DNA from 2 places in the Bifidobacterium sp. ESL0769 genome. Region 2 is predicted to be linked to the other one. Evidence: riboswitches for the same ligand, from Rfam matches in the RefSeq annotation. Region 2 holds a riboswitch; the other holds the start of a gene.
What was found. Region 2 has a riboswitch for thiamine pyrophosphate ahead of OZX72_RS05350 (ECF transporter S component). Riboswitches for the same ligand answer to the same signal wherever they lie in the genome.

Region 1 (15,990 bases), 450 kb from region 2:
GAAGGTGCTGCAAGCCGTCATCGAAGGTGCAGACTTGCGCTTCGTGGACGCCGGCCCGCTCAAGCGTGCCTCCTACATGGAGGGTTTCGGTGCGCTGCAGATGGTCTTGGCCATGAACGGCGGCACGCAGTGGACCAGTGGTTTCAAGGTCGTCAAGTAAACTAGCCCAGCCCACGGCTGCAAGCAAATGCAGCAACAATCAAACCATCAAACAGCAAGTAATCGAAACAGAAAGATCAATATCTATGAGCAAGAAAATCGCAGTGGTCGCAGCCAACGGCAAGTCGGGACGACTGATCGTCGAAGAGGCCGTCAACCGTGGCATGGATGTTACCGCCATCGTGCGAGGCGAAAACAAGACCAAAGCGCAGCATGCCATTATCAAGGATCTTTACGACCTTACCGCCGCCGACCTCACCGGTTTCGACGCCGTGGTGGACGCGTTCGGCATCTTCGACCCTGCCAAGCTTGACGAGCACAGCACTTCGTTGAAGCACTTGGCCGATGCCCTGTCCGGAAGCGACACCCGATTGCTCGTGGTCGGCGGCGCTGGCAGCCTCTACACCGACAAGGCGCATACCAAGCAGCTTTCCGACTCGTTCCCCGACAATATCAAGGGCGTGCCGCTGGCGATGGGCAAGGCACTCGACGCCCTGCGCAAGCGGGACGACGTGCATTGGACCTACGTAAGCCCTGCCGGCGATTTCCAAGCCGACGGCCCGCGCACCGGCAAGTACGTCTTGGCCGGCGAGGAATACACCACCGATAAAGACGGCAAAAGTGCCATCAGCTACGCGGATTACGCAGTGGCGATGGTCGACGAAATCGATGCGGACAAACCGCACGACCACCAGCGCATTTCCGTGCGCTGGTAACCTATAGCCAACCCGGCATTCAGGCCTAAAACTGGCAACTATCGAGACTGGTCGAGCTTAATACTCCATTGTTAATACCGACTTTTGAGGTTATGCGCCAGCAGCCATCGAAACTAGCCGTATGCCGGCAATCTCGTTGATACCAATTATTCAGACCATCTGCGGCTTAGCCTCAGGTGGTCTGTTCATTAAGCGTGGCCGTCTTCTTGTTTTTGCGTAACGTAGGGAAGAATACGGAATTGATTGCAGGAACGTAATAAAGCGCCACTGCAATTACGGCAATCAGCACACATTTGACGGCAAAGATAAAGAACGGCTCAAGCTGATAGCCGACGATGGGCTGGGTCTTGCCCATGATGGTGACCCATGGCAATACATCATTCTCCAGCAGATGGGCACAGAAAATCGCCAAGGTGTATCGCCCAATGAATGCCAATGCCTTGCCGATAGAAGCCGCCCAGCGGTCAATCGCTATGGAAATACCGACGATACAAGCAGTGCCGCCAACAGAGCCAATGATTGAAAGTGCCGGGGTATCGCCAAAGGCATTGGTAGCCAAGCCAAATGAACTGAATTTCCACATGGCCACGCCCCACGGAATCGCCGCCACAATCCACAAGTAAGGCCTGCGACACAGCAGATCCATCACATCAAAACGCTTTGCCAAACAACCAAGATAAACAAACAACGCCGAGGTCAAACCCGCTTGAACGCTCAGCGGCAACCAAATATAACGTGATGAAAAATAACCAAAAGCAAAGAAACTGATAATCCACAAAGGTGTGGCGGGCAAACGATAGGCAATGTGGACCAGCAAATGGGCCCAAAACAGCGCAAGAAGGAACCAAATGGCACCAATGCTTCTGGACATGGGGATCAGCGCGTTACTGGTATCGGCACCGGAACCGTACAATGCCGCGACAAACCAAGTGCCCGTGACGTGAGCCGCATCGTGGCGCAAGGCCAGGGCGAGCAAAGCGTGAAGGGCCACCACGGCTGCGGCGGTCAGCACATAGGTGAGCAGCAGTTCGCGGGATTCCTTGCGCCAGGCGAACGGGTGGTCGGGATGCATGAAATAGCCTGACAACACGAAGAACAGCGGCATGTGGAACGAAAAACAGAACACATAGATTAGCCGAGCCGCCTCGCTCATCGGAACGACCATCAGCACGCTGTGGCCGAGGACCACGCAAATCATCGCGATACCTTTGGCGATGTCGAAATATCGTATCCTCGCGGTCATAGCCGAAATCTCCCGGGTCGTGATGAATCAGAACAACAACCGTCCAAGTATATCGCCACGTCTTGCGTCGCCTCGATGCCGAAAATAGAGGCTGTAGCTTTTCTTTCCCATAAGACCCTATGCCAACTGTGCCGGAGCTGCCGAATTGTCGGCTGAGGTGTTGGCTGAAGTGACCGGCGCAACAACTACCCTTTGCCGGCCACTTCTCGAAACGGAACAACGTTTGTCCAATGAAGCACATAGCGTCGTGGTTGTAAGTGCAGGGGAACCTGCGGACCGGCTTCGGCGGGCGCGCAAGTTGAGACGAGCACAACGCTCGACCCTTGGAACCTGTTGGTTAATACCATCGTAGGGAGACGCGAATATGGTCAATGACGCATACTCATCAGCAAATAATAACCTCAACAATCTGAACGATTTGGCAACGGATGATCCGCTGCGTGAAAGCATCCGCGAGGCCGCACAGACCGTACGGGACACGACGCCTCTGGCCCAGTCCTTCACCAATTTCGTCACCATCAACCTCGTGGCCAACGCACAGTTGGCGGCGGGCGGCGCGGCAGCCATGAGCTTCCTGCCCGACGACATCGCCGACGGCGAGGTGGCCAGTGGCGCCAGTTACATCAACGTCGGCACGCTGCTGCCGTTCTACGAGGACGCGCTCGAGGAAATCGCCAGGCACTTCCACGCCGACCACCACCGCTGGGTACTTGACCCGGTGGCCGCGGGGCTCGGCACGACGCGCACCGATATCCTGAAGTCGTTCAAGGCGGCGCCGCCGACCATCATTCGCGGCAATGCTTCCGAAATCATCAAACTGCGGGAAATGTGGGAGCTGCCGCTGAACGAGGACGAGAAGGATTCCGGAAAATCCAAGAAATCCAGCGGACCCGTCGGCGTGGAATCGGCCGATGACGTCGAAGCTGCGGAAGAATCCGCACGAGTTTTGGCGAAGTTCATCGCCAAGGGCGACGCGAAAGGCCAGGGCGCAGTAGCCGTTTCTGGCGAAACTGACCTCGTCACCGACGGCGAGCACACCTATCGTCTGCCCGGTGGCAGCGCAATGATGACGAAAATCACCGGAGCCGGCTGCTCGCTGGGCGGTGTAGTCGCAACGTATCTGGCCGTCGCCGACCCCCTGACCGCCGCCATCGCCGCGAGTGCGCTCTACAACCGTGCCAGCGAAACCGGCGAGACCAACTCGCACGGCCCGGGTTCCTTCCAAGTCGCGTTCCTTGACGGGCTTTGGTCGACCACTCCCGAGCAGATCGCCGCCTCGCCGATTCTGGCCTGAGCATCCCGTTTTGGCGCAATCTGACATCATGATGCGCTTGCGCTAATCACACATTTTTATAGACGTAAATATTTATTATTTGCAGAATCGAGTCCATCTTGACTACAACCAATTCGACACCATTCCCGTCCATGCGCGACCGCTTTGACCTGAGCTCATATATCGTGCTCGGCCCGGCGGATACCAAATCACGGCCCGTCCCCGACATCGTGCGGCAGGCGCTGACCGGTGGCATCACCTTCGTCCAGATTCGCGTCAAGCCGGGCGACGCCAGGAACATCACCGAAATCGCACGGCAAACCGCCGACGTCATCGCTCAGGCCGGTGCGTCCGACTCCGTTCCGCTGGTTATCGACGACCGTGCGGACGTGGCCTGGCAGTGCCGGGACATGGGCATCAAGGTCGACGGGGTGCATATCGGGCAAGATGACATGAACCCAGTAGAGGCGCGCAAACTGCTCGGATCGGACGCCATTATCGGATTGAGCTGCAAAGTGCTTGATGAAGTGAAGGCCGCCAACGCCCTACCTGAGGGCACCATCGACTACATCGGCGCCGGCCCGCTGCACCCCAGCACCACCAAGCCCGATTGCATCGTCATCGGCGCGGATCACAAGCGTCACACGCAGGACACCAAATCCATCAACGCGCTGTGCCGTGAATCCCACTACCCCATCGTCGTGGGCGGCGGCGTAAAGCTCGAAGATCTGCCGGATCTGGCACAGACCGAGGCCGCCGGCTGGTTCGTGGTCTCCGCCATCGCCGGTGCCGACGACCCGCAGGCCACCACCAAGGCCATGGTGGATTCCTGGAACGACGCACGCGCGAAGCGTGGGTGACGATGTCGCATAATCCATCTGTCGATGAACTGCCGGTTATGCCGACTACAGGCGTTCACCCGTATCGCTTGCCGGCGGTACTGTCCATCGCAGGCAGCGACTCGTCCGGCGGAGCTGGCATCCAAGCCGACCTCAAAACGTTCATGGCTTGCGGGGTTTACGGAATGAGTGCCATTACCTCGTTGACCGCTCAGAACACGACTGGTGTACGAGCCTCTGCTGCCACTTCTCCGGACATGCTGGCTGCGCAGATTGACGCTGTTTTCGAGGATATTCGGCCCGATGCCGTAAAAATCGGCATGGTACCTAATGCCGAACTCATCGAAGTCATTGCGGATCGGCTTAAGTATTTTCGCGCCACCAATATCGTGGTCGACCCAGTGATGATTGCTTCCAGCGGTGACCGGCTGAGTAGCAAAAGTTCGGTTGATGCGCTGTGCACGAAGCTACTTCCACTGGTCACCTTGGTGACGCCGAATATCCCCGAAGCCGAAATACTGAGCGAGACTACGAGCGGAACCATTCACGACGAGGCAAGCATCATCGAAGCAGCACAACGCATCACGGAACATTGCGGAGGTTGCGCAGTACTTGTCAAAGGCGGACATGGGCACAACGGTGCCAACGACTTGTTATTAGACAACAAGCAAATCACTTGGTTCCGTCACGAACGCATCACCAACCCCAATACCCACGGTACGGGCTGTACGCTTTCCAGTGCCATCGCGTCTGGGCTCGCCAAGGGCGAATCGTTGGCTGAAGCCGTGCAAAGCGGTAAAGATTATCTCACCGGTTGTATCGCCGCCGGTCTCGACCTCGGCGCCGGTTCGGGGCCGATGGACCATGCTTGGCAATGGCGCAACAGTAAAAATTAGACACAGGAAATTCAATAATGAACGGCACTACTAATTCTGTTAACTTCAATGAAATTTCGGACAATTCAGATAAAAGCGATATGGAAAATACGACAACAGCCTTAAACGACAATCCAAGCACAACGGAAAATAAAAATACCGCAGAGACTCTAAACAATGAATCTGAACAGGCCATCGCCGAATTGTTCAAGATGCAGCAACGCTATGACAACGACCTCGATAAAACCAAGCCATCCCGCCTGCGCGTGCTCTCGATCGAAGGTTCCGACCCCATCGGCGGAGCAGGCACGATGGCGGATATGAAAGCGTTCACCGCGCAGGGCGTCTTCGGTTATGCGGCGATGACTAGCGTACTGGCACAGAACACGCAAGGTGTCACCGACATCGTCAACGTCGAACCGTCGTTTTTGCTCGCTCAGCTCAAGGCCGTAAGCGACGATGCCGAAATCGACTCCATGAAAATCGGTATGCTCGGTACCCCGGAATTGGTGGATACCGTGCGAGAATGGCTGTTGGAACTGCTGAATACTTACGAAACCAATGGCAAACGCAAGCCGACCGTGGTGCTCGATCCGGTGATGTATGCCAAGTCCGGCGACCGTCTGCTCACCGCCGAGGCCGAGCAAGCGTTGACCACACTGATTCCGCTGGCCGATATCATCACTCCCAACGCGATGGAACTGGCCGCGCTCGACGCGATGGGCAATGAATCAGAATTAGACAGCGATATTTCAACCATTAGAAATATTGAAAACAAACCATTAAACGGCCCTACTTCGTCAGATAGCTCGACTAGCACTGGTTACACCGTTCCGCAAACTCCACGTTCCTACGAGGAGATGGAACGGTTGGCAAAATCGGTCGCAGCTCATTTTAATGTCGCCGTGTATGCGAAAGGCGGTGCGCTGGCACTGAACGGCAATGAAGAATGCACTGATATTCTTGCGGTGCCGACTTCAGCAGGTGATGGGGAACCGTTAAGCACCCACATCAAAGGTGCTGCGATTCCAACCCAAAACGTGCACGGAACCGGCGACACCCTCTCCAGCACGCTCGCGGCCTTGCGTCCACAGTGCAACGACTGGGTCGAAACCACGAAACGTGCCAAAGCATGGATGACCAGAGCCATTGCCGCAGCAGACAGTTTGCATGTTGGTCACGGCCACGGGCCTGTCGATTTCACTTGGCAGCACTCCCCGACCGGGCTGAGTTTTATCGAGGATTATTGGCGTCGTACCGCCGGAATCCGCGAGCGCATTGCCAAGATGCCCTTCATCGAACGTATGCTTGACGGAACGCTGCCGCTCGACGATTTCTCGTTCTACCTACATCAGGATGACCTTTATCTCACCGACTACACTTCGCTGCTGGCGCTGGCGAGCAGCCGAGCCACCGACCCACACGAACGTGCGTTCTTCGCCGACGCCGCCTCGTACGGACTCGAGGAGGGACTGACGTTCCATAAGCAGTGGTACCGGGAACACGGCTTCAGCGTCGAGCGCGCGCCGATGAGCGAGACGACCGCCGCTTATCTTGGCCATGAGCACTGCTTCACCGACACCGGTTCGTACGCCGCGCTGGTTGCCGTGGTCATGCCGTGCTACTGGGTTTATTCTGTCATCGGGCAGGAAATGGAACGGCAGGTCCGCGAACGCCGACTTGACCTCGACCACCATCCTTACGGCTTGTGGATCCGCATGTACGCCGATCCCGGCTTTGCCTCACGCACGCTCGAGGAGCTGCATATCTGTGACAAGCTCGCAGCCGCCGGAACCATGAGCGCCTACGACTGTATGATGGACGCCGCCCTAGGCTCCACCGAGCACGAATACCGCTTCTTCAACCAGGCCCTGACTAGACATCACAAATAGGCAATTACTACAAAAAACCTGCCAGCAGCAATACCGGCAGGTCTTTTCTTGTACTCTTATATCTGCCTATAACCGCATAATCAGTCCACGGACTTGAGGGCCTCGAGCATATCAAGATGCTTCAGCTTGGTGTTGACGAACCAACCCAGCGCGGCCGTGATGAAACCGACCACGACCAGCGGCACCACGAAGGCGAGCCAGGTGACCGACGGGTCGAACATGACGTCGTCGGGCGGGACGGCGGTGATGATGTAGCGGTGTAGCCATGCGCCGAAGCCGTAGCCGACGACGATGCCGAGCAACGAAAGCAAAATCGTTTCGCGGTAGATATACATCGTGGTCTCTCCGTTGTAGAAGCCCAGCACCTTGATGGTCGAGAGCTCGCGGACACGCTCGGAGACGTTGAGATTGGTGAGGTTGTAGAGGATAACCACGCCGAGCATGGTCGCCACGATGATGAGCACCCACATGATCTGGTTCAAGGCCTTGACCACCACATCAATCTGGTGCATGAGCGTCGTGTTCTGCACCACGCCCTCGATGCCGCCCAGTCGCATGAATGAGGCTGCCTGCCGCTTGGTGTTGGCCATGCTGCCGTCCTTCAACGTGACCATATAAGCGTTGGTCTGGTAGCGTTGCCCGAAAACCGAACGATACGCCGACGGACTCATCACCATGAAGTGGCCGAGATACATCTCGCAGATGCCGGTGACCTTGACACGGTAGGTCTTGCCGGCGCCATTCTGGAAGTCGATGGTGTCGCCCTTCTTGGCGTGTACGAGGTTTGCGAAACGCTCGGAGATCACCGCCCCATTCGGCTCCAGCGAAAGAGGATGATGGCCTTGACGCGTGTCAAGCTTGATGTAATCATCGAAGCTTGAAGTATCGCGTGGCACGAGCATGGTGACGGACTGCTTGTCGCCGTTGTGCCCGGCAACCTTGGTTATCGATTCGTAATGAACCGGCATCGAGCGCTTGATATCGGATTTCTCAAGCCGCTTGCCGATGGCCTTATTCTGGGAATCGGTGACGTGAGCGTTTTCCGCCGCAATGAGATTGTAATGCATCACGTCGCCGAACTGGTGCTGGTTGATGGCCGAAATCGAACCCTGCACCGCAAAGCCCGCGGTCAACAGCGCTACCGAACCGCAGACGCCGAAAATGGTCATGAACATACGCTGCTTGTAGCGGAAAATGTTGCGGGCGGTCACTTTGTGAGTGAAGTTCAGATGATTCCAGATGAAAGGTATACGTTCCAGCAGAATCTTGGAACCAGCGCTCGGCGGCTTGGGCAGCATCAGCGCGGCCGGACGTTCCTTGAGCTCGCGTGCGGCGCTCCACACGGCCGGCACGACGGCGCTTACCATGGCCAGCACGAAAGCCAGCAGCGTGACTTGCCAGTGGAATCCGAGATGGATCACCGGCACGTTAAAGCCGACTTTATAAGCGTTATAGACGATCATCGGCAGTAGCGTATGGCCCGCGAAAATGCCGATAACCGCGCCCAGAATCGAAGCGGCGAAGCCATAAACCACGAATTTCTTCATCACGTCGCGGTCGGAATAGCCCAGCCCCTTGAGCGTGCCGGCGTTGATGCGCTCCTCGTCGACGAAACGGGTCATCGTGGTGAACGTGACCAGCGCGGCAACCAAGTACATGAAGTACGGGAAGATGCGCGAAAGCGAATCGACGATCACGGAAATCGAATCGTAGATCTTGTAGCCGTCAGAGCCAGGCGTTTCGCGCTTGGAATCCACCGAATAGACCGGATCTTCGAGGGCATTAAGCATCGCGGTGGCGTTGTTGAGCTTGCGCTCGGCATCCTTGATTTTCTTTTGTGCACCGGGCTCTGCCTGATCGAACTGCGCCTTGTTGGTGTTGTATTCGTTGGTTTTATCGGTCAATTGGGTTTGAGCAGCATTAATCTGAGCCTGCGCCTGCTGCTGGTTGGCAGCAAGTTGTTGTTGCGATTGTTGGACATGGGCTTTGGCCTGTGCAAGCTGGGCTGCGGCCTGGTCAAGCGACGTCTTGGCGGCGGCCAACTGCTGTTGCTTCTGGGCAAGCTGGGCATTGCTGGCATTTACCTGGGCGCGTTGGGCGTTGAGCTGCGCCTGAGCAGCTTGAATCTGCGCGATTCCGAGATTATAGGTATTGACAACGAAAGCGTCGCGTCCGGCTTTGGCTTCTGCTGACTTTTGCGCGATAACTTGAGTCTGAACCTGAAGTTGCTGCAATTGAGTATTGAGCTGGGCAAGTTGAGCTTGCAGAGCGTCGTGAGCGGGTCCGGAAAGTGATGGAAGCTGAGCGTTGCCAGCATTAATCTGCCCCTGCACAGCGTCAATCCCCTGCTGATTGGCCGTTTGTGCCGCTTCGACCTGCGCCACCGCATCATCGGCCTGTTTCTTGCCTGCCTCAAGTTTGCCCGAGTTGGTGTCAATCTGCGATTGCACGGCATTGAGCTGCGCGTATGCGTTGCTGATCTGCTGAGCCGCCGCACCGACTTGCGCGGCTCCGGTATCATACTGTTGCTTGTTGGTGTTGTAAGTGTTCTGCCCGTTCGCAATCTTGGTTTGCGCCGCGGCAATCTGCTGTTGCGCCGAAGCGACCTGCGTGGCCAATTGCTGTCGGGAGGCAGCCAACTGCTGGCTGCCGCTGTCAAGTTGCGACTTGCCGTCGGTCAATTGTTGCCGTGCGCTGGAGAGCTGCTGCTTGGCATCATTGACCTGCTGCTGCCCAGAGTCGATCTGCGGCTTGACCTGCTTTTCGATGCTTTGCCGCCGCGCTTTGGGCCGTCCAGCCAAGATTTTATCGAGCGCCTTCTTGTGCACTTGCAACGCGTCATTATATTTCGATGAATAATGGTCGTGCATATGGTCAAGGTCGGTATAAGTAAGCCTTGCAATCATATAATCATCGGATTTGAACGCACTTGGCGTCACCACCGCATACCCATCCAGCGAGCCGGAACCGGAAGTCGAAGGCCCCATATTCACCGAACTCAGGATTTCAGTGGAATCGACGAAACCGACGACCTTGAAGTTGTCGCGACGCAACACCTTACGTCCCAGAGCGTCCGGCTTTTCGGTAAGCCGCAGCGTCGAGCCAATCGGATATTTGCCCTTGTGCGATGAATCGATAACCGTTTCACGCGAAGTTTTCGGCATCCGACCTGCCACGAGATGATAGGTCGAAATATCTTCCGGCGCAGAGAGCACGCGAACGCTTTCATCACTATTTCGTATTACAACATCCTTGAGATATCCGTATTCGATGCGTGAGGCTCCCGGCGCCTTATCAATCTGCTGCCGGTCGGCCTTGTCGAGCCCATAACTCGAGATGACGCTCAAATCGGCCAAATGGTGCTCGGCAAAGTAGGCGTTGCCTGTGTCTCGCATATCTGGCCCGGAGACGGTGAGCCCCACCAGCGCGAAGGAACCTAGCGCCACGAGGCAGACGATAGAGAAGAACCGACCTTTCGATTTCGAGAACGCCTGCCGAATATCGCGCCACAGCATCCGTTTCGAAGTGTGGCCTTGCGATGGCTCCGAATCTTTCCCATCGACGTTTGAAGTAGCCGCGCCCGGTGTGATAGGAGGAATCCGAACGGTGTCTTCCTGCCGAAAATCCGGGCCTATTGTATCGTCACTTGCCATGCCTATCACCATTCGATATCGCTGATATCGGCTGGCGTCGCGTGCTCTTCAATGCCCTGTACTCGGGCGTCGCGCATGTGGATAACGCGGTCGGCAATCGGCGCGATGGCGGCGTTGTGGGTGACGATGATGACGGTGGAGCCAAACTTGCGCGACTGATCCTGCAGAATGCGCAGCACCTGTTTGCCAGTGTGATAGTCGAGTGCGCCGGTCGGTTCGTCACACAGCAGAATCTTCGGCTTCTTGGCCACGGCACGGGCGATGGCAACGCGCTGCTGTTCGCCGCCGGAAAGCTGGGCCGGGAAATTGTCGAGCCTGTTTTGAAGCCCGACGTCAATCAGCGTCTGCGTCGGGTCGGCGGCGTGCGGCACGATTTCGGCGGAAAGCTCCACGTTCTCGCGCGCGGTCAGGTTGGAGACGAGATTGTAGAACTGGAAAACGAAGCCGACGTCGTAACGACGGTAGGTTGTCAACTGCCGGGCGTTATATTGCGCAATATCATTGCCATCGATAATCACCTGGCCTGCGTCGCAGGTATCCATCCCGCCCAGGATGTTCAGCAATGTCGATTTGCCCGCGCCTGAAGCGCCGAGAATGACCACGAGCTCGCCTTGGTTAATGGAAAATGTCACGTCGCGATTCGCATAAATGGTGGTATCACCGGTTTTGTATTGCTTTGTTTCGCCCCGCACATCGATATATGCCATCGCACGACCTCCCGTAGCCCAAGCCTTACGCACGGCAAACCCGCGCTCACCCCATGATATTAATGTCGTGCGAAATTATGCGCGGCGAAAGAAAAGACTAAGCTACTAGAGTATATTGTCTAGTTTTTAAATTGCAGCCCGCTTTCGACGTGAGCGAAGTCCGGAACTTTGTTCCACTTGACGGCGTAGCCGGCGCCGTGAGCACAGAAAACGGAATCAGGAGTGTTCTCGAGGTCGGTTTCAGGGTCGTAGGCGGTTTGCTTGATGATTTCGTCGGCGTAGTGGCAAGGCTTATAGCCAGCAAAAACACAGGTCAGTGAGCCGCGACCGTGGGTATAGGCATTGACATCCATCGAATAGTCGCGCATTTCGGAGACCGGCGCACTGCCCTCCAACTCGGCGTAGTCACCGTCGGATTTTGGAGCGTCGAACGTGCCGCTCATCCGTTGGATATCGGCCATCGCGCGGCCCAACATGTCCTGCGGGACTTCCAAGCGGAAGCTGTACCACGGCTCCAAAAGCCGACACTCACCTTTTGCCTTGAGTTCCATCAGACCTTGCCGTACCGCACGATACGTGGCCTCGCGAAAATCGCCGCCTTCCGTATGCTTTTCGTGGCCGCGGCCGGCGACAAGGGAAATCTTCATATCTGTTATCGGCGAACCCAGGAGCACACCAAGATGTTCCTTCTCGCGCAGATGGGTCAGAATCGCGCGTTGCCAATTGCGGTCGAGATCGTCGAGGCTGCAACGCGACTCGAAACGCATGCCACTGCCCGGCTCGCCCGGTTCCATCAGCAGATGAACTTCCGCATAGTGACGCAACGGCTCGAAATGGCCGATACCTTCGATCGGGGCCGTAATGGTCTCGCGGTAAAGAATGCCGCCAGGGCCAAAATGAACGTCGATGCCGAAGCGGTCGTGCATCATCTGCGTGATGATTTCGACCTGCACCGCACCCATCAGCTGCACATGGATTTCACCGAGCCTCGCTACCCAGCGCACGTGCAACGCCGGGTCTTCGTCCTCGAGCGTTCGCAGCGCCACCAGAATCTTGTGCAATTCCGGCGTGACTTCGGCAGACTTGGCCTGTTGCTCGCCTGTCGACGAATCACTCTCCTGCGTTTCATCAACATTATGTTGTTGATTGTCACCAGTATTAGCTTTACCGGGCAATACGGTATAAGTGAGCACTGGTTGCAATACAGATTCGCCTGCATCGGGCTCAACTCCCAAGCCTTCACCCGGGAAGGTTTGCGTCAATCCAGTCACCGCACAGACGGAACCGGCCCCAACCTCGTCGGCCAACTCGAACTTTGCCCCGGAATACCGCCGAATCTGGTCGACTTTTTCCTGCCAGATTGCAGTATCGGATTCAGCCAAGTCATTGCTGTCTTCCGAGCTGTCACCTTCGGATTTAGGGGTATGGCCACCGCTTCGATCGACACTTTCGGATTTTTGGGAATTACTATCACGCTCGTTCGTAAGCGTTGCTTTGACTTTAAGCGAGCCGCCAGTAACTTTGAGCCAAGTGAGACGATTGCCCTGCTCGTCGTGCGAAATCTTGTAGACGCGAGCGCCGAGATCGCTGGGATAATCCTTCTGTTTCGTAAACCGTTCCAGCCCGGCAAGGAATTCATCAATGCCTTCAAGCTTCAGCGCCGAACCAGAGTAGCAAGGAAACATCTCACGCGCGGTGACCATCGAACGCAAGGTGTCATCAGAAATCCTGCCTGAGTCCAAAAGCTCGTCCATCGCGATGCCGCGATCATCGAGCAACGCGACTTCTTCCTGCTCGCCCGGCTCAGTGTCCCCTTCAAAATCAACACAACCTTCAGAAAACCTCTGTTGCATCTGCCTAATAAGCCCAGCCTTGTCAGCTCCGACCGCGTCCATTTTATTAATGAAGACAAACGTCGGCACGTTGTAGCGGGCGAGCAGCCGCCAGAGCGTTTCGGTGTAACCCTGCAGCCCACCGTTGGCATCCACCACGAGAATTGCGTAATCTAGTACCCGCAGCGTCCGCTCCATCTCCGCCGAAAAATCGACGTGGCCAGGGGTGTCAAGCAACGTGAACTCGAAATCGCCTTGACTCGCACTGGTTTTTGAACTCTTGCTTTCTTTTGCAGAAGTACCGCCTACATTGTCTCCGCGAACATCAAGAATCGCTTGCTTCGAGAAAATGGTGATTCCACGCCGCTTCTCCATGGCATCCGTATCAAGAAACGCATCACCGTGATCCACACGCCCGAGCTTGCGAATCTCGCCGGCGCGATAGAGCATCGCCTCGCACAACGTGGTCTTCCCCGCATCCACATGCGCCGCAATCCCCACCACCGCTCGTCTCATTGCCACTCCTCAAAAACGTATCGGTCATCCATTCCCAATTAATCATAAAACAAGCCTTACATGCACAATCAAATCCCGTTTATACGAAAATGGCAGTCCTCGAAAACCAACGAGTATTACAAGCAAACAAAGTTATTCGTTAATCAAGGAAAACCAACGGGCGGAGGCAAAACGGGCATGGTGAAGGGAGCCAAAAGAATTTGGGAAGAAAGAACAAGCGACGCCGCTTCACCACACAACCTGCGGATTTCCAGTCCTCCAGTAAAACCGGACACCCGTTACAAACAGCGAAAGATAAGAGACAAGGCCTTCATCGAATCACTGATTACAGTGTACACGCTTTTATCGTCTTTTGCGACACTTCAACAAAGTTTCGTCTCGAAATATGAAAATTTATTATATCGTAATGAGAAATATTATTTTAAGTTATGTCTCTAAAGATAGACCGGACAATCGAGAATTTGGCAGCCCTCGCGCGAATTCATCGGGCAGCAAAACTTCGCGGGCTCAAAGGCTTCGGCAGATATGACGGCGGCCGTAATCCTCCGCTTTAAGACAATCGCGTCCCCACCTTCAACTCGCTTTCAAACTTTTACCATCATCACATCATTTCCCATAATTTTATAAACGCATTACATCGCGGTATTCCCGCAACCACACGCAAGAGAGATGCTATCGTAAACACAAGAAGGTAAATGCCCAAATTCCCCGCAACAGCTACACCGAAGAAGCCCATGACCACCACAAACCCCAGTAATCCGACTGCCGACAACGACGATGGCAGCGTCAAAAACAGCGACGCCGGCAGCAACGTAAATGACACAAACCACGAGAACCCCGAAACCCACGAAAACGAACTCGACGCGAGAATGGACAGACTTTTCGAACTGCTCAAGCCCTTCATGGACCATTACAGCTGGCGCACGCTGATGGACGAATACGGCGGAGACACCGTCTTCGACACGGAAGACAAACGGATGGAGGCAGACCTGGCCTTCCGCGTCACGAAAATAGATCCCGAACCCGACATGCCGCAAGCGAAGCGCATCATCTGCATTTCGCCCGAACCCGCATTGAAAATGATCTGCATCGTCCCCAAGCTCAACGGCTTCCGGATCCACACCCTCGTCACCAAGGCAACCAAAAAGCAGAAACCCCGAGAATCCAAGGTAACCCCTTCTGCTGATTTAGATTCTCCTTGCGTATTCAAGCACGAATATCGGCACTACGACATCAAAGGCGAAGCGGGAATGGTCGTTCTTTATCTGGCGCTGAATTTCCGACCATTCCTTACGCACCACGCCCTCTCCCCCAACGACGTTACGTTCGCCAGCCTTCACGACGATGGCTTCACCGTCTATTTCAAAGACGGCCAGGGCATCGCGTCAATCAAGCTCAACCAATCGGAAAGTATTTATTATTATCTACGTTTCTTCTCCGACCCACGTACGGCCCAGACGTCGCTGGATGAGGCGCGAAAGCTCGACGAAATTGACGTCAACCCGAAACAGATGCTCGCATACTCACCCGGGCGCTCGGATAGGGATTCCTTCTCATTTTGCCCACCGAACCGTGGGCAGATATACATGTACGGACGCATTCACGAAGATCCATGGAAACACATCAAAGAGGGATTTACCTACGAAATCGACTATGTAAACGAGGACGGGACCTCCGAATACATCAGCAGTCCGGAACCCTACAAATGGAGCGTCTGGCAGAAAGACGACATCCCTGCAAGGACCACGTACACCGATGCAGTCAGGGCATTCACGACTCTTTCCATGCTGATGCGATCCGTCTACGAGCTTGCCGACCAACTGGGAATCAAGCACGACGCGAACCTCGAGGACGTCGTGGTGAGATATGCCAGAAGCTGTTCGCATGGGATGGACCACATGTGGAACGTCATCGACCATGCCGTGACCCGCCGGCGTGACATGGCAACCCTTTCGGCGCTTCTCGACGAGCGAGGCTTTGAACAGACCGAGCTTCCGCTGGGCTACGCACCGGCCGATCGTGCCGATTACCCTCATTGGCCCGACCAAATCAAAAGCTGCGGGGGTATTCTGATCACCGCGAAAGACAAGACGTATCCGTTCCATTTTTATCTTGAGCAGGTGTCCGACGATGCCACCGATATCTACCATTGCCATCTGTTGCGTAACGAAGGAAATGTCGATCTCGGCAGTGTCAATGTGCATGGGATCGAGGCGGCCAGACTGTATCTGGCCACTTACCTTGGCCGCGCGAACCCCGGAAAACCGACGGACGACCCATACGGA
Region 2 (15,990 bases):
CGATGACAGCGGTGGCATCGCCATCCATTCCGGCGCGTTGCACGCGTTGGGCGACGATCTGAAGGTCAATATCAAGGTCTTCATCGAAGGCGAGGAGGAGATGGGCTCGCCGAGCTTCATTCCCTTCATCGAGGCGCATCAGGACGAATTCGATTCCGATGTCATCATCGTGGCCGATTCCGGCAACTGGAGCGCCGAGATCCCCAGCCTCACCACCAGTCTGCGTGGCAACACCGATCTGGATGTGACGGTGAAGGCGCTGGAGCATCCGGTGCATTCCGGCCAGTTCGGTGGGCCGATTCTCGACACGAATACCTTGTCTTCCATGCTGATCGCCTCAATGTATGACGAAAATGGTTCGCTGAATATTCCGGGACTCGAAGGGGGAGACCCTGTCGGCGGACTTCAACGGGATCTTGACGAGGCCAGCGTTCGTGCTGATTCCTCCGTGGTCGATTCTTACCGTTTCGCAGGCACCGGCTCGCTGGCCTCGCGTCTGTGGACCAAGCCCAGCATTTCTGTCATCGGCTTCGACGCGCATCCGGTGGAAGGCTCGTTCAACGTCATCGCCAACGAGACCCGCTTCCGCATCTCCATCCGCACTGCGCCGAACCAGCGCCCTGAAGCCGCAGCCAAAGCCGTCGCCGATTTCCTGACCTCGCACGCACCGTTTGGTGCCGAGGTTTCCGCTTCCATGGTTGACGCCGGTATGGGTTGGAGCATGGATCCCAACGCGGAAGCCACACAGGATGCGTTGGAATCGATGCGTGAGGCCTTCGGTGTCGACCCGATCAACAAGGGCGAAGGCGGCTCGATCCCGTTCATCCCCGAACTGCAGCGCATCTTCCCCGACGCCCAGGTCTTGGTCACCGGCCCCGAAGACCCGAAGGGCAACGCCCACAGCCCCAACGAATCAGTCGACCTGACGAGCCTAAAAAACAACGTCCTCACCGAGGCCCTGATTCTTACCAAACTCGCGCGATAAGCTATTAACTCGCTCGTCCCAACGATTAGTCGTGGCGGCGGCAGATATACAATGTTTAGGCACCCTCCAGGCCGGTAGGCCAAGCTTTATGCCAAAACATCGCATATCTGCCGCCGCCACTAATCTCATAGGGGGAATTTACTGGTCGTAATCTCCAAATGATAAAGAATCAGGGTCGGTGGTACTAAAAGCGAATAGCTGCCGCATGCTTAAGATTATTGGATTTGTGTGGGCGCAATCAGAGGTCGTTGTCATAAGGCTCCTTATGCATGCGGTAGCTATTCGCTTGTGAGCCGCCTCCCGCAACCCCTGGTCAGTCAGATTCCTCCGTGCACAAGTGTGGGGGTTGGGGCATGCGATGCTCGACCGTAAAGACTTGGCCAGAGCGGCCCGGAGCGTGTCGAGCATTGTATGCCCCAACCCCCACACGACTACCCGTAGGCTGATTGACAGGGGATTGCTCTAGGATGGCGAATTGACACGGGGGCTGGCCTTTTGGGGCCGGCTGAGATGAGGAATATCCTCGACCGAATGAACGTGAGTCCGGACAATGCCGGCGCACGGACGTCTCTCTTTTCCCGTGCCTTGATATGCGCGCCGATAGGCGGTGCGCACAGCGGAAAGGCACAAATCATGTCATCATCGAATCAAGCAACTATCACTTCGAAACCGAACCTCAAGTGGCGTGTCGTCGACATCGCCGTCGCCTCGGTCATCGGCGTGGTCAGCACATTCGTCTACTGGGCCGCGGCGTTGCTATACGGCCCGATCGGTTCACCTCTTGACGCGCTGATTCCCGGTCTCGGCGGTCTGATGAACGGCCTTTGGCTGTTTGCCGGACCTCTTGCCGCGGTTATCGTGCGTAAGCCCGGCGCGGCCACCTACGCCGAGGTCGTCGCCGGCGTGCTCGAATCGTTGCTGGGCAATTCCTGGGGCGGCATGGAGACGTTCCTCATCGCCTTGGTTCAGGGGCTTTGCGCTGAAGTCGTGTTCCTGTGCGTGGCCTACAAGGTCTGGAACATCGTCACGGTCACGCTTTCCGGCGTGGTTTCGGCCGTCGGCTGCTGGGCCTACACGTTCTTCACCCATCTACAGGGTTTCAACATCACCGGCGCTTACGGCATCTGGTATCTGGTCGCCACGGTGATTTCCGGGGCGCTGGTCGCAGGCGTATTGATGTGGTACCTCTATATCGCCATCGCGAAAACCGGTGCCATCGACAAATTCGCTTCCGGCCGCCAGGTTCGCGCCGCGGGCAAGTGAGCGGTATCAGGTAGAATTCTGAGGCAGTGATGGGGGAACGCATGCAAGCCAAGCAATCAAAGGTGGCCGGAAGCCGAAAAGGTGACGGTTCACCACAGCGTGCTTCGGCTGTCTCTGCCGCCAAAACCGGAGTGGTTCTGCAAGATACGAAATCGTCTGATGTCAGCACTTCCCCCAAAGTTGAGCCCGCTTCGATCAGTTTCAACAATTGGGGCTATCGTCACGCCTCACGTAAGCATTTCGCGGTGCGTGGACTGAACCTTGATATCCACGCCGGTGAGCACGTGCTTCTGCTTGGTGCTTCCGGCATTGGGAAGTCGACGATTCTGGAAGGTGCCTCGGGGCTGCTCGGCGGGGACGCGGTGGAGAGCGCGAACGAAGACGGGCAGGGCGCGAGGGAACAAGACAGCGCTGGCCAAGTCATCGCTGTCGAGGATTCTGAAGGCGGAGTCACCGAGGGCGGGGTTTTCATTGATGGCATCCCGGCTGCCGCCGCGCACGGACGTGTCGGACTCGTGTTGCAAGACCCTGATGCGCAGACGATTTTCGAGAGGCTTGGCGACAACGTCGCGTTCGGTCCGGAAAACATGGGTGTGCCGCGTCCGCAGACTTGGCAACGTGTCAGGCAAGGCCTTGCTGCTGTAGGGCTTGAAGGCCTGCAGCTTCATCGTTCCACCATGCACTTGAGCGGCGGTCAGATGCAGCGGCTTGCCTTGGCCGGGGCATTGGCCATGCAGCCCGGCGCGTTGCTTCTTGACGAGCCGACGGCGAACCTTGATCCGGAAGGCGTCGAGCAGGTTATTGACGCCGTTTCCGATGTATTGCATGATACCGAGGCGACGATGCTTCTGGTCGAGCATCGGGCTGGCCCGTGGATTGAGCTTATCGATAGGGTCATCGTTCTCGGCCTTGAGTCCGACGATCAGGTCAAGGCGCGAGTCACTCAGGTCGGCGACGATGCTGAAATCGACCACAGCGGGTTCCGACGTACGATTGTGGTCGCCGATGGCACACCTGACGAGGTGTTTGAAAATCGTGATCTTGATTTCGCCGCGCTCGGTATCTGGATGCCCGATAAATACCGCCGACCAGAAGACGAAATTCACCGTATTTATACCGATGACGAACCGGCCAGCGACCCCGCGATAGGTGACGGCAAGGCGCTGCTTGCCACCAACGACCTCGCTATCGGGCGTAATGGTAAGGCCATAGCCGAGCATATCAACATATCGTTTGCCGCTGAACAAATCACGGCATTGGTTGGCCGCAACGGTGTCGGCAAATCCACGCTTTCATTGACTTTGGCCGGACTTTTGCAACCCGTGGCAGGTAGTGTCGAAGCCTCGCCTGAACTGGCAAAAGGTGCAAGCGGCAATTCGCCGATGGAATGGAAATCGACGGAACTGGCGGCAAGGATTTCCTATGTGTTCCAGAATCCTGAGCATCAGTTTGCGCGGGGCAGTGTGCTCGAAGAAGTCATGCTGGGGCTCTTGCGAACAGGAACGCCGGAAGAGGAGGCTAAGAAAAAGGCGATGGCATTGCTGCGTCGCTTCAGACTTTCGCAATATGCTTCGGTCAACCCGTATACGCTTTCCGGCGGCGAAAAGCGTCGTTTGACTGTTGCCGCCTCGCTTGCCGCAGCCCCTCGCGTCATCATTCTCGACGAGCCGACTTTCGGGCAGGACCGGCGCACATGGATGCAGATCGTCTCGCTGATTCATTCCCTACGTGGTGACGGTGTCAGCGTCATCGTGGTTACTCACGACCGCGATCTGGTTACGGCTCTTGGTGCACGGGTAATCGAATTGCAAGCACGGGGTGACGACACAGGTGTCCGTTCGATGCACGTGTCTAAGAAATCGCAGATTATCGAAAAAGCCAGCGAAGACGATACCGTGTCATCTAACGGTGCCAATCTCAAGGCCATTGACACCACCATCACTGTCAGCCCGGTCAACGAGCGCGACGAGAAGGTAAGGCAATCCAGCCGTTCGCCGTTCCTCGCCTCGCTCAACCCCACGTTTAGAATGCTGGGCGGTTTCATCGCCGCATTGCCGTTGATTTTCAGCCTTGACTGGGTTTCGGCAAGCATCGCGTTGTTGCTTGAGTTCATTTTGCTCGCTTGCATCGGTCTCAAGCCCTGGCGCGTGGTCAAATCGACCTGGCCGGTGTTCATCGGCGCTCCCGGTTCGGCGCTCGCCGTGCTGCTCTACGGCAAGGAGGGAGGCCGAGTTTGGTGGCATTGGACGATGATTACCGTCACCGACCGGTCGGCGGTGCTGGCGCTCGCCACTGGCATCCGTATTCTTGCTGTCGGTATCCCCGCTATTATCGCGGTTCTTGGCGTCGAGACCACAGACCTGGCCGATTCTTTCAGTCAGATTCTCCACTTGCCCGATCGTTTCGTCTATGGTGGCCTCGCTGGCATGCGTCTCTTCTCGGTGATTCGCGACGATTGGGCCGCCCTGACTGCCTCACGTCGTTCCCGCGGCTTGGGCGACGAAAACAAGGTCAAAGCGTTCTTCCCGCAAACCTTTGCCTTGCTGGTCCTGTCCATCCGACGTTCCACGACACTCGCCACGGCAATGGAAGCTCGCGGTTTCGGCGGCGATATCCCCAGAACCCACGCCCGCGTCAGCCGTGTCCATCCGAGAGATTGGGTCTTCGTCGTCGTCTGCGCCGTAGTCCCGACGATTGCTCTCATCGCCTCCGCCGCCGCCGGCACCTTCACCTTCTTCGGTGGGTGAGTGTTTTAAAAAGACCACAAGAAATTCGTCTCGAGTCCGTCATTGATTGTAATATTTGTAGTATATTGCTATACGGTAAAGCGGCTGGTTTGGCTAGTCGATTTTAATGTTTAAATTACGGTACGCGTTGTGGCGAAGGCAGGTGGAATCAATGTCGGAAAGAAAAAGAGACGATGGTAGGAACCCCTCTTTTGCAAAGAAAACATCCGATGTCTCTGCTGCATTTGCTAAGAGGCAATTAGGTCAGCAAAGCTATGAACTTCCGCTGGATGCTGAGCCTTGTTTCGACGATGTGAAAATTCCTTTGGAAGATTCGATCGTATTGCATGAATGCCCGAAGAAGTGTTACAAAAACATGGTTGTCGACTTTTCGGTTATTCTGGACGCTTTGGCTCCCGATGCTCGTTCCCGTCATAATTTTCATGAGATTGATTCCAAACATGGCACGATTCATCATCATCGTTTTCGTAGATGTCGAAAACTGCCTGCTAGCAAGATTGTCAAAATTCCGAATAGCGATTGGAACTTCGTCAATGAGGCATTTTACCAATCCGTGGATTGGTGTTTCAGCCATTATGAGGACGAGTATGCTAGATGGTGCAAGACTTTTTAGATTCGAAACAAGTGAGGAGGCAGATATGACGTCGCTTAACATGGCAACTACGAAAAAGGTGGCGCTTTTACTGGCTTCTGCTCGTGGAATCGATTTTCTTCATCGAGCACACTATGTTTCCGGGATGCCAGTGATCTGTGCGGACTGCGATGAGCCGATGGCCACTGTGCTTTCAAGGGTTTCGCAGCATGGCGAGGACAATACTCTCTTGGTGGTCGACTTCGTCCGAAGAGGATGTCTTTACGCTGCGGTTATCAGTCGTGTTCGTGCGAAAGCTTCATGCGAGGAACTAAGGATGAGCGATGGTGCCGCCTCATCCATCGGGATGCTGTTTGACTATTTGAAGCTGCGTAAGGATGGCCTTGACGTGGTTATCGAGCATTCAAATTCGATACCTAAAGAGCTTGAGTCTCTAGACGTTTCAGAAATGAGCAATGCTCCCGTTGCTGTCTGAGACACGTCTATGCCGGTTTGTCTGATTTGGTTGCCGTAGCTTTCGCGTAAAGTGGAGCCATGCCTTTTAACCAGCACATTATTGACAATCTGAAATCTGAGCGCGTGAAGCGTGTTGCGGAGCTTGAAAAGACCAAAGGCCGTAAGAAGTCTGGAAAGTTTCTTATTGAGGGTCCGCAATCGGTTCGCGAAATCGTGCGATGGATGCCTGCGGTGGTTGAGGATTGCTATGTGCAAATGGATGAGCGGCAGTCCGGGTTGCTTTCGCCGGTGGTCGAGGATATTGCGCGTGAAGCCGACGAACAGGGACTGTATATTCACCAGGTGGCTGGCGATGTTATGCATCGTATGAGTACGGATGCGCAGGGTATTGTTGCGGTCGGCAATCTTGAAACTGTGCAGAATCGCATGATTGACGACTTCGAGCATAGCGAATCCGGTTATGTAAAAATTGCAAAAGTATTCCATAATGTTGCAACTCGGGGGACCGACGTAATGTCCGGCGCCGAAACAGACGATAACGCGACAAATGCAGATTCGCAATCCTCTGAGAACAAAGCAGATTCCGTTCGGTTTGGTGATACGGTGGCCGCGTTCTGGCAGATTCGCGACCCCGGCAACGCGGGAACGGTGATTCGTTCGGCAGATGCTGCCGGATGCCGCGCGGTGATTTTCGTGGACGATTGCGTCGACCGGTTCAATCCGAAGGTCATCCGTTCCACGACAGGTTCGCTTTTCCACTTGCCGGTGGTTACGATGAGCACCGACGAATTCTTCGCATGGGCAGAAGAACAGCATCGTGAAGTAATGGCCGCCGATGTTTATGGCACTCAAAAAATCAAGCCGGAATCGTTGATTGACGTGGTGGCAGGGTTCGGAGATTCGCAAAGTGGCCATACCGATGATCATAATGGCCGAAGTTCTGAATTATTATCCGATAATAACAAAGCAGGGAATGTTCGAAACGAAGGAAATACTTCAAGTCAAAACGCTCAATGTTCCTGCGCGATCCTATTTGGTAACGAGGCGCGCGGATTGCCGAACGATGTGCTGGAACGTGTGCAACGCATCGTCTCGATACCGCTGTACGGCAAGGCCGAATCGCTCAATCTTGCCACCAGCACTTCGGTGATGCTTTTTACACTTGCTATGGCTCGCGACGCTGCACAACGTCGCTAAAACAGGTTTTTTATTAAGTGATGACTGACGCAAACGGACACAGCGCTATGTCGAGTCATATTGAAACAATGAAAAGGCTGTAAACGCTTGTGATTCATGACTTTTGCCCATGTAATCCCAAACGTTTCAAGGTTTGAAAAAATTGAAGGAAAGGGTACTCGTGGCACAGAGTGCATCATTCGATGCCGGAGCGGTGACCGATGCGGTCGCCGAGGGCATCTCGAAAATCAAGAGTGCCTCCACCATGGAGGAGCTCAAAGCCATCAAGACGGAGTACGCCGGGGCTGAGTCAGCGATGGCCCAGGCCAGCCGCGCCATCGGAGGTTTGCCGAAAGACGAGAAGAAGGGCGCTGGCCAGCTGATGGGCAAGCTACGTGCCGATTTCGGGCGTGCCTTTGGCATGAAGGAAGCGCAGGTCAAGGCCGAAGAGGAGACCCGTCAACTCGCCTCCGAAACGGTCGATATGACCCTTCCCGTCAACCGCAAGCCGCTCGGTGCCCGTCACCCGCTGCCTAAGCTGATGGAGGACGTCGAAGACCTCTTCATCTCCATGGGCTGGCAGATCTCCGCGGGCCCCGAGGTGGAAACCGAATGGTACGACTTTGACGCGCTGAACTTTGGACCCGACCATCCTGCCCGCCAAATGCAGGATACCTTCTATGTCAAAGGCAACCAGGCCAAGGATGCCGCCGGATTCGTGGGCTCCAACATGGTGCTGCGTACGCAGACCTCGTCCGATCAGGTGCGTGCGCTGCTGACTCGCGGCGTGCCGCTGTATATCGCGTCCCCCGGCCGCGTGTTCCGTACCGATGAACTCGACGCGACGCATACGCCGGTCTTCCACCAGTGCGAGGCGCTGGCCGTCGACAAGGGCCTGACGATGGGCGACCTCAAGGGCGTGCTTGACAAGCTGGCCGTCTCGATGTTCGGCCCGGAGGCCAAGAGCCGCCTGCGCCCGAGCTACTTCCCGTTCACCGAGCCCAGCGCCGAGCTGGATCTCTGGTTCCCCGATAAGAAGGGCGGCCCCGGCTGGATTGAATGGGGTGGCTGTGGCATGGTCAACCCGAACGTGCTGCGCTCGGCTGGCCTCGATCCGGACGTCTACACCGGCTTCGCGTTCGGCGTGGGCATGGAGCGCACGCTGCTGCTGCGCCACGATATCAACGACATGCACGACCTCGTCGAAGGCGACGTGCGTTTCAGCAAACAGTTTGTGATGGGGGAGTGAACCAACAATGCCAATGGTAGATATTGACTGGCTCAAGGAGCACGTCGAGGTTCCGGCCGGTCTGACATACGAACAGCTTGCCAAGGACTTGGTTCACGTAGGCCTTGAGGAAGAGGAGATTCATTCCTCGCAGGTCACCGGGCCCATCGTCGTCGGCTACGTGGTCGATTGCACGCCCGAACCGCAGAAGAACGGCAAAGTCATCAACTGGTGCCATGTCGACGTCGGTGACAAGTACAACGACACCGACGAGAACGGCAACAAGGTACCGCGCGGCATCATCTGCGGCGCACCGAACATGGCTGCCGGAGAGAAAGTCGTTGTCACCCTTCCGGGAGCGGTATTGCCCGGCGATTTCAAGATCGAACCGCGCAAGACCTACGGCCACATTTCCAACGGTATGTGCGCTTCGGAACGTGAGCTGGGGCTGGGCAGCGACCACAGTGGCATCATCCTGCTGAATCATTATGGTTTCAGCAAGGAAGAGGCCGACGCGTTGAAGCCCGGCGACGACGCGATGCACCTGCTGCATCTCGATCAGCCTGTGCTGGAGATCAACATCACCCCCGACCGCGGCTATACGCTTTCCTATCGTGGTGTGGCGCGTGAATACCACCATTCCACCGGTGCGGCCTACACCGATCCGGTCGACGCGCTCAACGCTGAGACCCCGCAGGTCGCCGAAAACGGCAAGGGTGATATCGAGGTCGAAATCGAAGACAACAACCCGATTCACGGTGTGCCCGGATGTGACCGCTATTATGCCCGTATCGTGCGCAACTTCGACCCGTCGGCTGAAACGCCGAGCTGGATGCGCCGCCGCCTGATTCGTGCCGGCATGCGTTCGATCTCGTTGGCCGTGGATGTCACCAACTACGTGATGATGGACCTGGGCCAGCCGATGCACGCCTACGACCTCGACAAAATCTGCGGGCCGATCGTCGTCCGCCGCGCCAACAAGGGCGAGACCCTGACGACGCTCGACGGCAAAAAGCACGACCTGAGCATCGAAGATCTGCTCATTACCGATTCGCCCGACAGCAAGCGCAGCTCGCGCATTCTTGGTCTCGCCGGCGTTATGGGTGGTCTGTACGGCGAAGTCACCGCCGATACCAAGAACATTCTTCTTGAATCCGCGCACTTCGACCAGGTGACCATCGCTCGTTCCGCACGTCGTCACAAGACCCCGTCCGAGGCCTCGAAGCGTTACGAGCGCGGCGTGGACTACGCGCTGCAGCCTGCAGCCGCCCAGATGGCCGCCGATTTGATGGCCAAGTATGGCCACGGAGAGCCTTCCGATACGCCTATCGATGTCGACCACACGCAGCCGCGTGAGGCCATCGATTTCAAGTTCACCGAAACCAAGCGTCTCACTGGACTTGACACCTCCGATAAGCGCATCCGCGAGATTCTCGAGGACATCGGCTGTAAGGTCAGCGACGGCAAAGAGGAAGGCCACATTTTCGTGGTGCCTCCTACCTGGCGCCCCGACCTCACCATGCCTTGCGACTTGGTCGAGGAAATCGCGCGTCTCGTTGGCTATGACGAGATTCCGGTTACCGTGCCTCCTGCACCCGTTGAGGGTGAAGTCGGGCTGACCCCTGACCAGCAGCGTCAGCGCGATGTGGCCAACGAACTGGCCGAATACGGCCTGGTGGAGACGCTGAGCTACCCGTTCGTCGGCGATGCCGACTTCAAGGCGTTCGGCTACGACCCCGACGAGATCAAGCCAGTGAGCGTCGAAGTCGCCAATCCTCTGGCCGGCGACCGTCCGTACCTGCGTCGTGACGTTCTGCCGACGCTCGCGCAGACCGTCCAGCGCAACCTGCGCCGCGGCCTTGAGAACATCTCGCTCTATGAGATCGGCCATGTCTATCTCTGGGACCCGAACGCTCCGGCCATTCCGGCACTGCCCGGCGGACAGCGTCCGACCGATGAGCAGCTGAAGGCGCTCGATGCCGGTCTGCCCGAACAACCGCTGCACGTCGCCGCGATTCTGACCGGCAAGGCCGTCGAAACCGGTTGGCTCGGCGAAAGCCGGGACGTCGATTACAGTGACGCTGTCGAGGTGATGAACCGCGTCGCTAATCGTCTTGGTGCCAAGGTCCAAATCGTGCAGCCTGAGCCGCAGGATGTGCCGATGCAATGGCATCCGGGCCGCGCTGCCAAGGTCATGGCCGGAGACGTATTTGTCGGCATGGTCGGCGAGCTTCACCCGCATGTCAATGCGGCACTCGGCTTCCCGGAACATTCCGCAGCGTTCGAATTGAACCTGACCGCCCTCTTCGCCACACTGAGCGGTAAGCCGGTGCAGGCCAAGCCGATTTCGACGTTCCCGCCGGTCAAGCAGGACCTCGCTTTCACCGTTCCCGACACGGTCACCGCTGCGCAATTGCAGCAGGTCATCGAGAATGCCGCAGGCGACAATCTCGAGTCCATCGAACTCTTCGACGTGTTCTCCGGCGACCAGATCGGCGAGCATCAGAAGTCCCTTGCCTACTCCGTCACTTTCCGCTCTCCGGATAAGACGCTTACCAGCGACGACACGGAGGCCATCCGCAAGGCTATTGTCGATAAGACAGAAGCGATTGGTGCGCAATTGCGTGCCTAGTAGTCGGCCCAAGAAAACCGATACAAATTGGACAATGCGGAGTCTGTGTACTGAAAAGGTTCGCAGACTCCGCAAATTATCTACTTGATTTTGGAGTGGCAAGATGAACGAACCTGAAAATCCTCTCGATCAGAATGGCACAGCTCACGAAAATCCGTCGTCTAATGCCGCTCCTTCTACGGGCCAAATTCCGCAGGGAACGCATCGCACGGACGTTCCGAACTTGGCAACGAAATCCAACAATGACACAGCCAATCCGGTTCAGCCGGAATACGGCCAAATGAAGGTCCCGGAATATGGGGCGATGGCCAGCCAATTTCCTCCGCAATACAATCCCTACGTTTACGGCAAGCCTGAAGAGAAGCCCAAAAACCAGAACCAGCAGAATCCTCAAATGAATGCGCAGGGTGGCCAACCCAACCAGCAAATGGGCAGCGGATATGGCAATGCTGCGGGCACTTACCAAGGTAATCAGGGTTTTCGCAGTAATACGCCTTACGGTGGTCCGAACCGCTCGTCCAACAATTACGGTAACAATCCGAATAATTCCAATAATCCGTTTGACCAGCCGTACAACAATGGTCCGGCCATGCCTGGTGCGCCCGGCACTCCTGGCTATCAGCCGGATATCCGCAACGGCATCGATATGAATGACCCGGCTCAGAACCCATTGAAAGGTCATTGGGATCCGTGGGCAATCATTTCGATTGTGCTGCTGTTTTTGCCGATCATGCCGTTCCTGCCTGCCATCACTGGCGCGGTTTCGATGTGGCGCACCAAGAAATATCACATGAAGGGTTTCTGGGCGGCCACCGTGTGCATGGTGCTTGGCGTCATTACGACGGTTTTTTCGTTCTGGCTGTTTTCCAAGGGCATCAACGTCAACGAGCTTTCGCAGCAGTTGATGAATCAATATGGTTCGGGTTCCGGCGGTTCCAGCGGTGTCGGCAGTGACGGCTCGGTACATGCGTAGGTTTGGGGCTTTGGTGTCTGGCATTGGGGTTTGAGAAAATTGGCTATTCCAGAACGTTCCTCTTCATGAGAATGGTCAGGGACGTTTTGGCTTGATTTTTCATTACGTCGGTTTCGGTTCAGGCTTTACAAACTTTGAGAACGTAATGGTTTTTGTTTTATTTTGATTCGTTAAAAACGATAATTCTTCTTCAAAAGTGTCCACTATTTGGATGTATAACTATTCATACCACTGAATATATGTAGTCTAGCATCATCTTCAAGAAAGGTGATGCCCATGAGCAAATATACGGTGGCGGTGGCTGGAGCCAGCGGATACGCCGGGGGAGAGATGCTGCGGATACTCGTCGCACATCCGGCGTTTGAAGTGACCACAGTGACCGGGGATTCATCGACCGACGACAAGCTTGGCAAGCATATGCCGCATATCCCGTCTCTTAAGGACATGGTCATCGAATCCACGACGCCGGAAGCGCTTAATGGCCATGATGTCATCGTTCTCGCTTTGCCACACGGAGTGTCGGGCGCGTTGGCCGAAAAGCTCCATGCCAATTGCGCGATGGTCGATTTGGGAGCCGACCACAGGCTTGAATCCGGCGATGCCTGGGCACAATATTACGGCGGCGACTTTCACGAGCCTTGGGTTTACGGTATGCCGGAACTGATTGTGGGCAAAGATGCCAGCGGCGGATATCAGCATCAACGTGAAAAATTACGCGGTGCCTCATTGATTGCCGGACCAGGATGCAACGTCACCGCGGTCACCTTGGCTTTCCAGCCAGCTTTGGCGCAAGGGCTTGTGGAGACCGATGACATTGTCGCCGATCTTGCCGTCGGATACTCAGGAGCCGGTAAGAACCTCAAACGCCCGAATCTGTTGGCGGCGGAGGCGTTTGGTTCCGCGACGCCGTATTCGGTTGGCGGTGTTCATCGCCACATCCCGGAAATCGTGCAGAATCTTGCGCATGCCGCTTGTGCCGATACAGATAGTGAGGGACATACCAGCTCGTCAGGTATCCGGCCATATCCAAGCAAAGTAGTTGAAACGGCTGAAACCGCTGTCGAAAACGGTGCCGAGATCGTAGCCGGTCAAGAAGGGAATACTTTTTTGTCCAATGGAATAGCCAAGCCTATCAGCGTCGGTTTCACGCCGATACTGGTGCCGATGGCGCGGGGCATTCTTGCGGTAGTCTCAGCCAAGCTCAGCGACAAAGGCGAGGCGATGAGTGATGAAAGTATCCGCGGGGTTTTCGCCGAAGCGTATCAAGGCCAGCGGTTCATCGAATTGCTGGATGCCGGCGACATGCCTGCTACGGCGAATGTGCTGGGTTCCAATGAGGCGCAAGTCCAGGTTGCCATTGACCGCAACGCCAAGCGGCTCTATGGTTTTGCGGCCATCGACAATCTGAACCGTGGAACGGCCGGGCAGGCGGTGCAATCGCTGAACATCGCGCTCGGACTATCAGAAGATCAAGGACTGACAACGATTGGGGTGGCGCCATGAGCGTGACATTTGCAAAAGGCTTTTCGGCCGCCGGCGTCAACGCCGGTATCTCAGCCAACAAAGCGAAAAGCGATTTGGCCTTGGTGTTCAATAGCGGTCCACTTGATGCCGCTGCAGGGGTATTCACCTCGAACCGTTTCTGTGCGGCTCCGGTGCAATGGTCGCGTAAAGCAGTCGCCGACGGACATATCAAAGCGGTCGTGCTCAACTCCGGCGGCGCCAACGCCTGCACCGGTGAGGCAGGGCTGAAGCAGAGCAAAGCGACGGCAGTCAAGGCAGCTCAGGTATTGAATAGCATCACGGCGGATTCTGATAGTGGCGCTCCAGAAAGCTTGGCAGCACAAGGGTTTGAGAACGGTGTTCCGACTCGAAATTCGAACGAAACCATTGTCGCAAATGCTGAGCCTTCTTTCGCGGCCAATGACATTGCGGTGTGTTCAACGGGGCTGATAGGCGAGCTGTTACCTTTGGATAATGTGCTGGATGGTATCGAGCAAGCGGCTTCGGCGTTGAGCGACGACGTTGCTGCTGGCGTCGACGCGGCCACAGCCATCATGACCACCGACACGAAACCGAAAACGGTAAAGTTCGAGGGTTCCGGTTACCGCGTGGGCGGTATGGTCAAGGGTTCGGGTATGATCGCACCGCAGCTGGCCACGATGCTCTGCGTCATCACCACTGATGCCGTGGTCGACGCTTCGCAGTTGCACGATGTTTTGGCTAGTGCCACTGACAAATCATTCAACCGCATCGACGTGGACGGATGCATGTCCACCAACGACACGGTGTTGCTGCTCGCTTCCGGTGCCTCGGGTGTCACGCCGGATCGCGATGAGTTCGCCGGATTGATTCATGACGCCTGCGCCAGTCTCGCCCGTCAGATTATCGGCGACGGCGAAGGCTCCAGTCACGATATCAAGGTCAGGGTAAGCGGAGCTGAAACTGAGGGCGCCGCGTTGGCCTGTGCGCGGGCTGTGGCGGGTTCAAATCTACTCAAATGCGCCATCTACGGCAACGATCCGAACTGGGGACGTATCGTGAGCTCTCTTGGCACTGTTCCGGTGAATGTTGCTGCTTACGACGCAAAGGAAGTGACGGTGGATATCAACGGTGTCCGCGTTTGCGAACACGGCGGCGCCGGGGTCGATCGCTCGGAAGTCAAGATGGACGCGCGAGAAGTGGATATCGACATCAACCTCAACTATGGCACGGAAACCGCAACGGTCTGGACCGACGACCTTACCCACGAATACGTGCATATCAATGCCGACTACGAATCCTGATGGTCAAGCCGTGCACTTTTTAAGGACTCAATAAAAAGTGCACAAATTTCTCTGAATTCCATACGGATTTTTGATTCTAACCTGTGCACTTTATTTTCTTCCGAGGAAAAGTGCACGACTTGTACTTGATAGAAAAGATTGGGGAGAGAATGGCAAGCAATCAGATCGCTGCGAAAACGGGAACGGATGCCACCAGTGCGGATTTTGATGTGCATCATGACTTGAAGGACGAACAGAAGGCCGAGGTACTGATCGAAGCGTTGCCGTGGCTCGAGGAATTCGCAGGCCAACGCATTGTCGTCAAATACGGCGGCAACGCGATGGTCGACGAACACCTGAAACGCTGCTTTGCGCAGGATATGGTCTTTCTGCGTCAGGTCGGCATGCATCCGATTGTCGTCCACGGTGGCGGCCCGCAAATCTCCAGCATGCTCAAAGACCTCGGCATCCATTCGGAATTCAAGGCAGGTCTGCGCGTCACCACGCCGGAAATCATGAAGGTTGTGCGGATGATCCTGACCGGTTCCGTCTCGCGCGAACTCATTGGGCTCATCAACGCCCACGGCCCGCATGCCGTCGGACTTTCCGGCGAGGACGGGTCGCTATTCGGTGCGAAACGCTATCGCCCAGTTATCGATGGTGTGGAAACCGACATTGGATTGGTCGGAGAGGTCACGGAAGTCAATCCTTCGGCGGTGGAAAGCCTTATCGAGCAGAACCGGATTCCCGTGGTCTCCTCGATTGCCCCAAATGCTGACGATCCCACGCAGGTTTTCAATGTCAATGCGGATTCTGCCGCTGCCGCACTTGCCGTGGCTTTGCACGCCCGAAAGCTTGTTATCCTCACCGATGTGGATGGCCTTTACGCCGATTGGCCCGACAAGAATTCGCTGATCAGTTCCATCGGAGTCGACCGTTTGCGCAAGGTTTTGCCGAAATTGCAAAGTGGCATGGTACCGAAGATGCGCGCCTGTGTGCGTGCGCTGGACGGCGGGGTGCCGCGGGCGCATATCATCGACGGCCGCCAGCCCCATTCGATCCTTAACGAGGTATTCACCAGCGCCGGCATTGGCACCATGGTTGTGCCCGGCGACGGCATGAAGCTGCGACGAGAATAGAAAATACCTTGCGCCATCGCAATTTCGTGATGAA

Region 1: it holds a riboswitch for thiamine pyrophosphate, as region 2 does, so the genes downstream of both, OZX72_RS07005 (hydroxyethylthiazole kinase) here and OZX72_RS05350 (ECF transporter S component) in region 2, are expected to answer to the same signal.

Annotation. Positions count from the first base shown of each region.
Region 1 is NZ_CP113918.1:1,740,946-1,756,935, forward strand. It holds gene OZX72_RS06990 (NAD(P)-binding domain-containing protein) at 1-160, shown strand, start outside; gene OZX72_RS06995 (NAD(P)H-binding protein) at 246-875, shown strand; gene OZX72_RS07000 (acyltransferase family protein) at 1,048-2,118, opposite strand; TPP riboswitch at 2,370-2,491, shown strand; gene OZX72_RS07005 (hydroxyethylthiazole kinase) at 2,483-3,412, shown strand; gene OZX72_RS07010 (thiamine phosphate synthase) at 3,511-4,251, shown strand; gene thiD (bifunctional hydroxymethylpyrimidine kinase/phosphomethylpyrimidine kinase) at 4,290-5,126, shown strand; gene OZX72_RS07020 (bifunctional hydroxymethylpyrimidine kinase/phosphomethylpyrimidine kinase) at 5,207-6,997, shown strand; gene OZX72_RS07025 (FtsX-like permease family protein) at 7,078-10,650, opposite strand; gene OZX72_RS07030 (ABC transporter ATP-binding protein) at 10,656-11,357, opposite strand; gene OZX72_RS07035 (TetM/TetW/TetO/TetS family tetracycline resistance ribosomal protection protein) at 11,477-13,705, opposite strand; gene OZX72_RS07040 (hypothetical protein) at 13,766-14,143, shown strand; gene OZX72_RS07045 (hypothetical protein) at 14,440-15,990, shown strand, end outside.
Region 2 is NZ_CP113918.1:1,292,689-1,308,678, reverse strand. It holds gene OZX72_RS05355 (dipeptidase) at 1-985, shown strand, start outside; TPP riboswitch at 1,456-1,568, shown strand; gene OZX72_RS05350 (ECF transporter S component) at 1,619-2,248, shown strand; gene OZX72_RS05345 (ATP-binding cassette domain-containing protein) at 2,290-4,995, shown strand; gene OZX72_RS05340 (hypothetical protein) at 5,147-5,608, shown strand; gene OZX72_RS05335 (hypothetical protein) at 5,634-6,062, shown strand; gene OZX72_RS05330 (RNA methyltransferase) at 6,167-7,240, shown strand; gene pheS (phenylalanine--tRNA ligase subunit alpha) at 7,401-8,468, shown strand; gene pheT (phenylalanine--tRNA ligase subunit beta) at 8,476-11,079, shown strand; gene OZX72_RS05315 (hypothetical protein) at 11,183-12,052, shown strand; partial or broken gene OZX72_RS09495 (N-acetyl-gamma-glutamyl-phosphate reductase) at 12,329-13,024, shown strand; partial or broken gene OZX72_RS09490 (Asd/ArgC dimerization domain-containing protein) at 13,187-13,555, shown strand; gene OZX72_RS05305 (bifunctional ornithine acetyltransferase/N-acetylglutamate synthase) at 13,552-14,838, shown strand; gene argB (acetylglutamate kinase) at 14,988-15,956, shown strand.